Regions from separate parts of the Metabacillus sp. 22489 genome, predicted to be linked through region 2. Evidence: riboswitches for the same ligand, from Rfam matches in the RefSeq annotation. Region 2 holds a riboswitch; the other holds the start of a gene.
The links. A riboswitch is a leader RNA that binds a small molecule or an ion and turns the genes downstream of it on or off. The one in region 2 is predicted to bind cyclic di-AMP.

Region 1: another riboswitch for cyclic di-AMP. It lies ahead of ACTJJ9_RS11710 (cation:dicarboxylate symporter family transporter); the one in region 2 lies ahead of ACTJJ9_RS10395 (TrkH family potassium uptake protein).

The regions. Positions count from the first base shown of each region.
Region 1 is NZ_JBQENT010000016.1:85,504-88,762, reverse strand. It holds gene ACTJJ9_RS11715 (6-phospho-beta-glucosidase) at 1-405, shown strand, start outside; cyclic di-AMP (ydaO/yuaA leader) riboswitch at 722-876, shown strand; gene ACTJJ9_RS11710 (cation:dicarboxylate symporter family transporter) at 995-2,251, shown strand; gene ACTJJ9_RS11705 (hypothetical protein) at 2,755-3,259, shown strand, end outside.
Region 2 is NZ_JBQENT010000013.1:112,576-115,834, reverse strand. It holds gene ACTJJ9_RS10400 (potassium channel family protein) at 1-645, opposite strand, end outside; gene ACTJJ9_RS10395 (TrkH family potassium uptake protein) at 702-2,039, opposite strand; cyclic di-AMP (ydaO/yuaA leader) riboswitch at 2,509-2,648, opposite strand; gene ACTJJ9_RS10390 (DUF2294 domain-containing protein) at 2,899-3,259, shown strand, end outside.

The DNA of each region.
Region 1 (3,259 bases), on a different contig from region 2:
TGGGGTTGGCAAATTGATCCTTTAGGTCTGCGTATTACGATGAACGATTTGTATGATCGTTATGAGAAGCCTTTATTCATTGTTGAAAATGGGTTAGGTGCAGTAGATATACCAGATGAATCAGGATATGTAGAGGATGATTATCGGATTGAGTATTTAGCAGCACATATTCAAGCTATGAAAGATGCTGTTGATGAAGATGGTGTTGATCTTCTTGGCTACACATCCTGGGGCTGCATCGACCTAGTATCAGCAGGCACTGGTGAGATGAAGAAACGCTATGGCTTTATCTATGTAGACCGTGACAATGATGGAAGAGGAACTTTAAAAAGAACGAAGAAGAAGTCATTTCATTGGTATAAAAAAGTGATTGCAACAAATGGGGAAGATTTATCGAATCAATAGTAGTAAATGAATCATTCTATCATTTTTACCATCTTTTGCAGAGGTGGGAATGTTGATAGGAGCTAGTAATCATTTCTTGATAGAAGGATGTACTTTAAAAGGTACATCCTTTTTTTATATAGGAACAGTGAAAGTATAGTATTGTATTGGTATAAGATTATTTGGCTCAATTGATTAAAAATGACCACGGATTAGTTTATTAACAGCATAATAAAGGGACTTTTGGAATAGTAAGAAATTGTTAAAGCTAACTATAAAGTATCTGGAAATATTAAATTATTTACTAAAATAGTATTTTGATGATAAAATTGAAATAGTTCGTTTTTTGCTTAATCTTATTTTAAGAGCGGGGGACCCAAATTTTTTCTGCGGATAGTTCCGCTATTGGTGAATTCTTTAAAAAGAAGGGGCTCGTTGTTTCCCGTAGTCCTAACCTGAAAGCTAACCTCGTAAGCGATTGAGAGGAAACAGTAGGATAGAGAATGGTGAATCGGCATTAGCCGTTTTTTTGTGTGAAATATCGTATCTATTTGTTTCCCTTGCCTGAGACATTCGTTTATATAAAATCAACAAGAAGGTGGGGTAATTAATGAAAAAATTCAAATTAAGCTTAGCAAGTCAAATTTTTATCGGTCTTATATTAGGTATAATCATCGGTGGAATTTTCTATGGAAGTGAAACGGCACAAAGCGTTTTACAGCCATTTGGGGATCTGTTTCTCCGTTTAATTAAAATGATTGTCGTGCCAATTGTCCTTTCTAGTATTATCGTTGCGATTGCAGGTGTTGGTGATTTAAAATCTGTTGGTAAGCTAGGAGCTAAATCACTTACTTATTTTATAGGGATGACATTGATTGCAATAGCTGTCGGACTTATAGCAGCGAATATCTTCCAGCCTGGTGCTGGTTTAAATATGGACAAGCTGGAGCATACTGATATTTCAAATTATGTTGAAACATCAGAAGAGCAAGAAGGAAAAACAATTGCCGAAACACTTCTTCATATTGTTCCGACAAATCCAATTAGTGCAATGGTTGAAGGCGATATGCTTGCGATTATTTTCTTTGCTGTCGTTTTCGGTATTGGAATTGCAGCTATTGGAGATAAAGGAAAACCGGTTTTACGTTTCTTTGAAGGTACGGCAAGTGCAATGTTTTATGTGACAAACTTATTTATGAAATATGCGCCAATTGGTGTGTTTGCATTAATCGGGGTAACGATTTCTAAATATGGTTTTGCATCACTTATTCCATTAGGTAAATTAGCTCTTACTGTTTATGGAACAATGATTTTCTTTGTCATTGTGGTCTTAGGCATAATGGGTAAAATTGTTGGGTTCAGTATCTTTAAATTATTGAAGATGATTAAAGAAGAGTTAATTTTAGCATTTTCAACATCAAGTTCGGAAACGGTACTTCCGAAAATTATGGACAAAATGGAGCAAGCAGGAAGTCCAAAGCATATTGCGACTTTTGTTATTCCAACAGGTTACTCGTTTAATTTAGATGGTTCTGTTTTATATCAAGCAATCGCATCATTATTTATTGCGCAAATGTTTGGCATTGAACTAAGCATTGGCCAACAAATAACCCTAATGCTTGTCTTGATGGTAACCTCTAAAGGTATGGCAGGAGTACCTGGTGTCTCATTCGTTGTTCTATTAGCAACATTTAGCACAATTGGTTTACCTGCTGAAGGATTAGCGATTATTGCTGGTATTGACCGAATTCTAGATATGGGACGTACTGCGGTGAACGTAGTAGGAAATTCATTAGCAGCGATTGTTGTCGCTAAATGGGAAGGGCAATTTAACCCTCCTCTTGAAAACATGAAAGATGCTTCATAAAATTGTCTCAGCAAGCATGAAAAGCTGTGAAATTAAGACCTTCAACGTTAATGTTGAAGGTCTTTTTTGTGAGATGATTCTGGGATTACCTTTTCAGTAAAACACTCGTAGTAAGAGCCAAAACCGTATGAGCTAAATACAGTTCTATCAACGTTTCTTACATTTAGTAGGAACGTTTTTTATTTATCACAAATATGAAGCGCTTATACGGACTTTTCATGAAATGCTTAGTGATGTTGTTAGCGAATATAGTGCTCTCCTCTACTTTTCTATATTTTGAAATGATAATGGGAATTAAGCTTTTAATTATTTTGTAGGATAATATCTAATTTTAAGTGTATTTTGACTTAAAAATAAATGAAACAATGCTACTATAAAAAATTTCCAAAAATGGAACGATATTAAAAGGGAGAGTGAGGGGTGAATGCATTCATAAACTTTTATTTATATACTTCCTTTACTTTTAAAGAAGTCATCAAAAAATATAGGGTAGGTGGGGCATATTGGCAAAGTTATTGTTTGTAACAGACTTATACTATCAAGCGAAAGGAGCAAGAGTGTATTATGAGGAGGATTTATTTCTAACTTCTCAATTAAGGAAAGATTTTCAAGTTGTCATTTGTCATCCTAAGGATACCGAAATGTTTGAAAAGGACTTTGACTTAATCGTGTTTCGAAATGCTGGACCAGTAATTAATTTTAAGGACCAATATCAGTCATTTCGCCATAGAGTTGTTGCAAATCAGTTAAAAACCTACAATTCATTCAATGGGAAAGGTGACATGGATGGGAAGGATTATTTAATTGAGTTGACGAAAAATGGGTTTCCGGTTATTCCGACCATTAATTCCTTAGACGATTTGAAAAATCTTCCTGATGTAGAAACGTACATCATAAAACCAAAGGATGGGGCAGATTCAATCGGCTTCGAATTTGTTCATAAAAGTGAGCTTGATACGAAGATTGACGCAAACGAAAAAAATATGTTAGTACAGCCTTTTATTAATT
Region 2 (3,259 bases):
TGAAAATTTGGCTAAATCCTCCCTGTTGCCAATCATCACTAATAAATCCCCTTTATGAATCGTATGTTCAGGAGAAGGAGAAACGATGATATCTCCGTTACTTACTATTGCGATGACACTGACATTATATTTAGCTCGAATATCAAGCTCGCGCAAGTTTTTTTCAGCCATTTTTTCAGGAATTAATATTTCCTCTATGTTGTATTCTTTTGATAATTCTATGTAATTAAGCATATTAGGTGATAAAAGCTGATTTGCAACACGTTCTCCCATATCCCGTTCAGGATAAACAATCCAATCTGCCCCGATATGCTCTAAAACTTGACCATGTCGCTTTCCTAACGCTTTAGCAATAACCTTTTTCACTTCTAAGTTTTTTAATAGCATAACCGTTAAAATACTGGACTGCATATCATCGCCTATCGCAACTATTACACAATCAAAATTTCGAATTCCTAGAGCAGTAAGTGCTTTTTCTTCAGTGCTATCAGCGATAACTGCGTGGGTAACAAATGATTCTGCAGCATCTACACGCTCCTCATTTATATCAATTCCAAGCACCTCTTGACCAGCATCATGTAATCTTCGAGCAATACTTGTTCCAAATCTACCTAAACCAATAACCGCATATTGTTTTGTAGCCATTTATGCCACTCCTATACTTATAGTTTATCCAAATCCTCTTAAAGTTGAAGCCTATGTTACCCGATCATAATCTTTCCTTTAGGATGGTGGAAAGCCTCTTTCGTCCGTCTTCTCGTAATCGCAAAGCCAAGAGTTAATGGACCAAATCGACCTACAAACATTGTAAAAATAATAATGACCCGTCCGAAGCTGGAAAGTTCTGGCGTTAATCCCATTGACAAGCCTACAGTTCCAAAAGCAGAGGTCGCTTCAAATAAATACATAATGAAATGATGACCCTTATCTGTAATACTTAATAAAATTGTCACGAGCAAAATAATCATTAAGCCACTTAATGCCACAGTTATAGCCTTTAATATTGTTTGCATTTCAATTCTTCGTTTAAATAAAACAATATCTTCCTTCCCTTTAAGTTGGGACCAAAAGGTTGCCATTAAAACAGCAAAGGTAGTGATTTTTATCCCACCAGCTGTTGAACCTGAACCAGCACCGATATACATGAGGATAATTGTTAAAAATAAACTTGCGTGTGTTAAATCTGCAATCGGCAATGTGTTTGCACCAGCTGTCCTTGGAGTAACTGCATGAAACAAAGCACCATACCCTTTTCCTGAACTATCTAGAGTGCCTAATGTGTTAGGGTTATTGTATTCAAAAAGGAAAATTAAAATTGAAGCACCTGCAGTTAAAATGAAAGTTGTAATTAAAACGATTTTTGTGTTTACCGATAATCTGCGCGTCATTCGGTATTCATATAGTTCATTAAAAACAATGAATCCTAAGCCACCTAAAGTAATAAGCGAACATATCGTTAAGACAACAAAGGGATCGTCAACATAGTCTGTCAAGCTTCGGAACTCCCCCATTAAATCAAAACCAGCGTTATTAAAATTCGATATGGCATGAAAAAAGCCGTAATAAATCGCTGTTCCTATTGGCATGTCAAAGGAAAAACGAATCGAAAGGATGGTAGCGCCAATTGTCTCAATGATTATAGTGAACAACAAAATTCGCTTTACCAATTTGACAATCCCTGAAATTGAGATGTTATTATATGCTTCCTTCAAAACTAATCTTTCTTTTAAAGAGATTTTCTTGCCTAATAATATAAATAAAAACGTTCCAAACGTCATAAAACCTAATCCACCAACCTGAATGAGCGTTAATACGACCAGCTCACCAAATGTAGAAAACGTATCGGCCGTATCTACAACAACAAGACCTGTTACACAAGTAGCGGAAGTAGCCGTAAATAATGCATCTAAGAAAGATAGACCTTTTCCGTTTTCTGTAGCAATCGGTAATGTTAATAAAAACGTTCCGATCAAAATGATAATCGCAAAGCCTAATACTAAAATTTTTGGCGGATTTAAATAATCATTTATTTTTTTCATAGTAATCTCCTTGAATTACCTTAAAGTTAGAAACTCTTCTAATTTTTCCATTGCTTTTAATCATTTATTACATGCTTTGAAAAAATAAATCTTTCTGTATTTGCTTATGTTGCTTATAACAGCCGAGTTGTATTCCACCTGCTTAAACGATTGTTAATTTACGAAAATAGCCATAAATAAAGACCAATGATTACTTTCCTCCATGTTAAAATGAACAATATCAAAATAGATTCCAGCAGAAACTATTCAAAAATTCTGATGAAATTTAAAGAAATTGTCATTTCCAAACATCTTTAATGGAGAAAATGTATTCATTGGTCTATAAAACACCCAGCATTTAAGGCTGCTTTGTGTTCTATCTTCCAAGAGGTACTTTCACATTTAAAGCACAAAAAAAGACCTTTTTTGATCAGGCTGCTCTTTTGCTCCATCATAAAACAAAAAAGCCCCCTGTATTAGGTGGTCCTTTGACCTCCTTCGCTTTAGTCGACGAAGTTAGCTGACGGGTAGAATGGCGAAAGAGTTTCTCATCCCTTCTGCAAAAGCAGAATTAACCCCAAATAATTGGTTCCTCCGTTCTCATATTATGAGATTTGACCATTAATATTTGATTTACGGAGATAATTCTACGCTTATCATCATTGCACTGTAAACCCCTTGGAAGTTCAATATTTCGTTAAAAATGACGATATTCAGCCATTTTTACTATTAAAACTCATGATAATACTGTTTTTCGTAATATTTCTCCTTGTTTTTATGGATTTTAAGGTTTTGTAAAAAAATTAAAATATGGATTGACAAAAACTTTATTCGGACATTAGAATTACTCCATGAATCCCAGATATGCTATGGAGGTTTTATGAATTATTCCAAAAAGAAATTAGAGGCAAAAATAAGTGAAGAATTAATTAAGCTTCAGCGTGAATTAATCGGAAAAGGCCCACAGGAGGCAAAAACATATATCGTTTATGACATGATGATTACACGCTACAAAGGAGTTTTGACTGTGGAAGAAAAACATTTAGTCAATAGCGATCCTGGGAAAAAACTTGTTAAGGAAATGAGAGAATTACTGCGAGAAAAATATTGTCAGGAGTATGAAAAAATAATCGAACAATATACTGGATGTAAGGTACTTTCATCACATAGTGATATAAGCACAAGTACAGGTGAAAGAATAGAAGTGTTTATTTTAGATAGGAACTTAGAAAAATGGATTG